DNA from 2 places in the Cronobacter universalis NCTC 9529 genome. Region 1 is predicted to be linked to the other one. Evidence: predicted binding sites of a transcription regulator. Region 1 holds the regulator's gene; the other holds the start of a gene.
What was found. The regulator LexA, encoded in region 1, represses DNA repair genes until DNA is damaged. The targets are predictions, from matches to a motif close to TNCTGTATGTACATACAGNA.
Positions count from the first base shown of each region.

Region 2: a site for LexA is predicted at 1,927-1,946, ahead of AFK65_RS08330 (metal-dependent hydrolase). Genes of this name have one in related genera too.

Region 1 is NZ_CP012257.1:3,816,587-3,819,793, reverse strand. It holds gene plsB (glycerol-3-phosphate 1-O-acyltransferase PlsB) at 1-879, opposite strand, end outside; gene AFK65_RS17580 (diacylglycerol kinase) at 1,012-1,380, shown strand; gene lexA (transcriptional repressor LexA) at 1,489-2,097, shown strand; gene dinF (MATE family efflux transporter DinF) at 2,223-3,207, shown strand, end outside.
Region 2 is NZ_CP012257.1:1,818,378-1,821,584, reverse strand. It holds gene AFK65_RS08345 (YniB family protein) at 1-78, opposite strand, end outside; gene hxpB (hexitol phosphatase HxpB) at 237-905, shown strand; gene kduD (2-dehydro-3-deoxy-D-gluconate 5-dehydrogenase KduD) at 1,091-1,846, shown strand; gene AFK65_RS08330 (metal-dependent hydrolase) at 1,960-2,550, shown strand; gene AFK65_RS08325 (L-cystine transporter) at 2,686-3,207, shown strand, end outside.

The DNA.
Region 1 (3,207 bases):
GAGCTGACGCACCCGCTCGGCGTTATGGACGTTAATGCCCTGGTAGAGACGGTTCCAGGTAAACCCAAGCACGCGGTCGGTAAGGCGAATCGCCTCGTAAGAGAAGTTTGCGGCGATCTCTTCCATCAACGCGACGGCGTTTTGCTGGGCTTTCTCGTGCGAGATTTTTTTGGTGCGCGCTTCGTCTTCAACGGCGCGAGCGATAGCTTTTGACGAGAGCAGCTTGTTAAAGAGATCCTGGCGCGCAGGGAGGCGCGGGCCGACAGCGGCGAGGCGCTGGCGGGCGAAATGCATACGCGCCACGCGGGCCAGTTTCTGGGCGATGCGCTTGTCCGTACCGTGTTCGGTCGCCATGCGGCGCAGCGACACCGGCGGCGAGAAACGCACAAAGCTGTCGCGACCAAGCCAGGAGACCGCGAAGAATTTCTGAATGCCGTTCAGCATGCGCAGCGGCGGGTTTTCCTCGCCCTTTTCGCGCCCCGGCGAGCGGCCGAACATGACCGACACCGGCACCATCTGGACGTCGAGATCCGGGTTGCTGCGGTGCAGGTCGAGATAGTTGTGGAACAGCTTGATCGACTCTTCCTTCGGCGTGTAGTAAGTAAACACGCGGGGGCCGCCATGGATAAACACATAGCGCGGCAGTTCGGTGCCGTCGATAACCAGTGGTTCCAGCGGGTCCGGCAGATCGTGCTCCAGGCACTGGGCGCGCAGCGTCAGGAGATCCGCCTTCGAGTTATACGGCAACACATACATGATGGGGCGTGACGTATCGAGCCCAAGTTCGGGGCAGGGCGCCGCCGGGATGGACTTGCTTTTTACCAGCACGCTTAATGGTAAATTAAGTAATTTGTAGTAAATTCGTGGCCAACCGGACATAAACGATGTAAAGCCTCTGGTTAATAATGCAATTGCGGCGCAAGAATATCAGAAACTCCGTAGAATTTCTGTGGTGCTTCTTTATCGAAGCGCATTAGCATTGACGCCTGAATTTAAAAAAGGTTTCTTGTCATGGCCAACAACACCACGGGGTTAACTCGAATTATTAACGCTGCCGGCTATTCCTGGAAGGGATTACGCGCCGCCTGGAAAAATGAAGCCGCATTTCGCCAGGAAGGGGTTGCCGTAATAGCCGCCATTCTTATCGCCTGCTGGCTGGATGTCGACCCGATCACCCGCGTCCTGCTGATTGGCTCCGTGACGCTGGTTATGATCGTTGAGATCCTCAACAGCGCCATCGAAGCGGTCGTTGATCGCATCGGCCCTGAATTTCATGAACTTTCCGGGCGCGCCAAGGATATGGGCTCCGCCGCGGTCCTGCTGTCGATTATCCTCGCGCTGGTCGTGTGGGTCACGCTGCTCTGGCAGCATTTGCGATAAGTTTTCCAGAAATCGCGAAAGAAGCGCTTTTTTAACCGGTTATGGTTTTAAAATCACCTTTAGCTGTATATACTCACAGCATAACTGTATATGCACCCAGGGGGCGGAATGAAAGCATTAACTACCAGGCAACAAGAGGTGTTTGATCTCATTCGGGATCACATCAGCCAGACCGGCATGCCGCCTACGCGTGCGGAAATCGCGCAGCGTCTGGGTTTCCGTTCGCCAAACGCGGCGGAAGAGCACCTCAAAGCGCTGGCGCGCAAAGGGGTTCTTGAGATTGTCTCCGGCGCGTCGCGCGGTATTCGTCTGCTGCAGGAAGAAGAAACCGGCCTGCCGCTTGTAGGGCGCGTCGCGGCAGGTGAGCCGCTGCTGGCCCAGCAACATATCGAAGGCCACTATCAGGTCGATCCTGGCCTGTTTAAGCCGAACGCCGATTTCCTGCTGCGCGTTAGTGGGATGTCGATGAAAGATATCGGGATTATGGACGGCGACCTGTTAGCGGTTCATAAAACGCAGGATGTGCGCAACGGCCAGGTTGTGGTCGCGCGTATTGACGATGAAGTGACGGTAAAACGCCTTAAAAAACAGGGCAATGTCGTTGAGCTGCTGCCAGAGAACAACGAGTTCAAACCGATCGTTGTCGATCTGCGCGAGCATAACTTCTCTATCGAAGGTCTGGCGGTCGGCGTGATCCGTAACGGCGAATGGCTCTGAGGCCTTTCCCGGCTGCCTGACGCCGCATTACCGTAACTGGCCCGCCCCGGTTACGGTAATGACCTCTCCCGTCTGCTAAAGTCTGCATATTTTTTCATCATCGCGTAACGGCATCGGAACGCCATATGCCCTTTCTCACTTCTACCGATAAAGCTCTCTGGCGCCTCGCGCTGCCAATGATTTTCTCCAATATCACCGTGCCGCTGCTGGGCCTGGTGGATACCGCCGTGATTGGCCATCTCGACAGCCCCGTGTATCTGGGAGGCGTCGCGGTTGGCGCAACCGCCACCAGCTTCCTGTTTATGCTGCTGCTGTTCTTACGTATGAGCACCACCGGGTTAACCGCCCAGGCGTTCGGCGCGCGCGATCCGGCGGCGCTGGCCCGCGCGCTGGTGCAGCCCATGGCGCTGGCGCTTATCGCCGGTGTGCTGATTATCGCGCTGCGCGAACCGCTGATTCATCTGGCGCTGCATATTACCGGCGGCAGCGACGCTGTGCTGACGCAGGCCCGGCGGTTTCTGGAGATTCGCTGGCTCAGCGCGCCCGCGTCGCTTGCTAATCTGGTGCTGCTGGGCTGGCTGCTGGGCGTTCAGTACGCCCGCGCGCCGGTTATCCTGCTGGTGGTCGGTAATCTGCTTAATATCGCGCTTGATCTCTGGTTCGTCATGGGGCTTGGCCTTAACGTCCAGGGCGCAGCGCTGGCGACGGCGATAGCGGAATACGCGACGCTTGGCATTGGTCTTATGATGGCGGCCCGCGTGCTGCGCCTGCGCGGCATTACCCCGGCGATGCTGAAAACCGCCTGGCGCGGCGGCGTCGGCAGGCTGCTTAAGCTTAACCGCGACATCATGCTGCGCTCGCTGCTGTTGCAGATCTGCTTTGCCTCCGTCACCGTGTTTGGCGCCCGGCTTGGCAGCGATATTGTCGCCGTTAACGCCATTCTGATGACGCTGTTAACCTTCACGGCTTATGCGCTCGACGGCTTCGCCTACGCGGTGGAAGCGCATGCCGGGCAGGCCTTTGGCGCGCGGGATAAATCGCAACTGCGCAGCGTCTGGCGCGCGGCGTGCCGACAGGCAGGCATGGTCGCGCTGGCGTTCGCGCTGCTGT
Region 2 (3,207 bases), 2.0 Mb from region 1:
GAGCGTGGCAGGAATGAAAATCACCCATCCGGCGATGCGTTTTAAGACACCAATGCGTCCAGCTTGTTGATACGTCATGCTTTCCCCTTGATAGCGACGCGACAGATTCGCCTAAGTTTACCCTGTGAAGCGCCTTTTCGCCTGAACTTTCCGGCACATGGCCGGAAAGCGGTAGCCATAACGCGTTTTTCCGGCTATTCATTAACCTTTCCCGCGTAACAAGAAGGAGTGACACGATGTCTTCGCCGCGACAGATCCTCGCCGCTATTTTTGATATGGATGGTTTACTGATTGACTCCGAACCGCTCTGGGACCAGGCGGAGCTCGAAGTGATCGCGACGCTCGGGGTCGATACCTCCCGCCGCCACGAGCTGCCCGACACGCTGGGGCTGCGCATCGATCTGGTGGTGGCGCTGTGGTTCGCGCAGCAGCCGTGGAACGGCCCGTCGGTGGATGAAGTGACGCAGCGCATTATCACCCGCGCCATGACGCTGGTGGAAGAAAAACGCCCGCTGCTGCCGGGCGTGGCGGACGCGATTGCGCTCTGTAAAGCGCAGGGGCTGAAGGTCGGCCTCGCCTCCGCCTCGCCGCTGCGGATGCTGGAGCGCGTACTGACGCTGTTTGATCTGCGCGACCAGTTTGACGTGCTCGCTTCCGCCGAACATTTGCCTTACAGCAAGCCGCACCCGCAGGTCTACCTGGATGCGGCGGCGAAACTTGGCGTCGATCCGCTCTGCTGCGTGACGCTGGAAGATTCCGTCAACGGCATGGTCGCCACCAAAGCGGCGCGTATGCGTTCCATTGTCGTCCCGGCCGAAGAGAACCGCAGCGATGCGCGCTGGGCGCTCGCCAACGTCCGGCTGAACTCGCTGACCGAGCTCGAGCCCTGGCATCTGAAAGGTTAAACCACTCACCGCCGCTGCCTGGCGGCGGTTTTTGCTTTTCTCTTCCATAAAAAAATGCCCGCCGTCATATTTTTAAAACACAGTTTCATTTAGCTTTGTCTTTTCTTCCGGCGGCTCCTATCATTGCTCTGAATGCGAAAGGGAATTTCCCTGCGCCGCAATGATGAGCCAAAGAGGAACGGAACATGCTGGATAAATTCTCGCTTGCCGGAAAAGTGGCGATGGTGACCGGGTGCAATACCGGGCTGGGACAGGGCATGGCGCTCGGGCTCGCCGCCGCCGGGTGCGATATCGCAGGCGTCAGTCGCAGGGCAGCGCGGGAAACCTCCGCCAAAGTCCACGCGCTGGGCCGCCGTTTTGTCGCCATCGAGGCCGATTTAGCCACGGCGCCGGTGCAGCCGCTCGTCACCGAGGCCGTCGGGGCGCTGGGCCGTATCGATATTCTGGTAAACAACGCCGGGATCATCCGCCGCGACGACGCGCTCGATTTCAGCGAAAAAGACTGGGACGAGGTGATGGATCTCAACCTGAAAGCCCTGTTCTTCCTTTCTCAGGCTGTCGCCAGGCAGTTCATCGCCCAGGGTAGCGGCGGAAAAATCATTAACGTCGCCTCGATGCTCTCTTTTCAGGGTGGCATTCGCGTGCCCTCTTATACCGCCTCGAAAAGCGGCGTGCTGGGCCTGACCCGCCTGCTCGCCAATGAATGGGCGCCCTATGGCATCAACGTTAACGGCATCGCGCCGGGCTATATGGCGACCAATAACACGCAGGCGCTGCGCGAAGACGCGGAACGCAATGAGGAAATCCTGGGACGTATTCCGGCAGGCCGCTGGGGAACGCCCGAAGATTTGCAGGGGCCGGTTATCTTCCTCGCCTCAAAGGCGTCGGATTACGTCAATGGCTACACCCTGGCGGTGGATGGCGGCTGGCTCGCCCGTTAGCCTCGAGGCAAGGCGTTACGGGGGCTGCGGTGACAAAGTGTTACACCGTCACCACTTTTCTCTACTGTATAAAAACCCTATACTGGATAGATTGACAGTTTCAGGGTTTTATCATGACGGCGGAAGGCCACCTGCTTTTTTCGATTGCCTGCGCGGTATTTGCCAAAAATGCCGAGCTGACCCCTGTGCTGGCGCAGGGCGACTGGTGGCATATTGTTCCCTCCGCCATTCTCACCTGCCTGCTGCCGGATATCGATCACCCGAAGTCGTTTCTGGGGCAGCGGCTGAAATGGATATCAAAACCCGTGGCGCGAATGTTCGGCCACCGGGGCTTTACGCACAGTCTGCTCGCGGTCTTCGGCGGCCTTACGCTCTTTCTGTTAAAAGTGCCGGAAACCTGGATACTGCCTGCCGATGCGCTGCAAGGGCTGGTGCTCGGCTATCTCAGCCATATTCTCGCCGATATGATAACGCCCGCCGGCGTGCCGCTACTTTGGCCCTGCCGCTGGCGCTTCCGCCTGCCGCTCCTCTATCCGCAGAAAGGCAATCAGCTTGAGCGCGTATTATGCATGGCGCTGTTCGTCTGGGCGGTATGGATGCCGCAAAGCATGACCGACAGCAGCGCAATGAAGTGGTCGTCGGCCGCCATTAATTCACTGCAAAACACCTTTAATCGCTTTATTCATCACCAGATGGAACAGTAAATAAACTGAAATTGCGTTTTGATATAAACCATTCCATTTGGATATAAGGCACCCTCTTTTGATTCTGATACCCTTTGCGGCATAAAGGCATGCCATTTCGGCCGTGCCGGTTATAAAAAAATCAGGAGAACGGGGATGAATCTTCCACTGATAGCGAACGTTGTCGCGTTCGTGGTTCTGCTGCTGTTGCTGGCGCGCACGCGCCATACGCAGTGGAGCCTGGCAAAAAAAGTATTACTCGGTCTCGCCATGGGCGTGGTCTTCGGTCTCGCGCTGCATACCATTTATGGTTCTGACAGCGAGACGCTGAAAACCTCCATCCAGTGGTTCAACATTGTCGGTAACGGCTATGTGCAGCTGCTGCAGATGATTGTGATGCCGCTGGTGTTCGCGATGATCCTGAGCGCCGTGGCGCGTCTGCATAACGCCTCGTCGCTGGGTAAAATCAGCGTGCTGACCATCGGCACCCTGCTGTTCACCACGCTTATCGCGGCGCTGGTCGGCGTGCTGGTGACCAATCTCTTCGGCCTGACGGCGGAAGGTCTGGTGCAGGGCAGCGCGGAAACCGCGCGTCTGAACGCCATTCAGACCAACTACGCCGGTAAAGTCGCCGATCTGACCGTACCGCAGCTGATTCTCTCCTTCATTCCGAAAAAC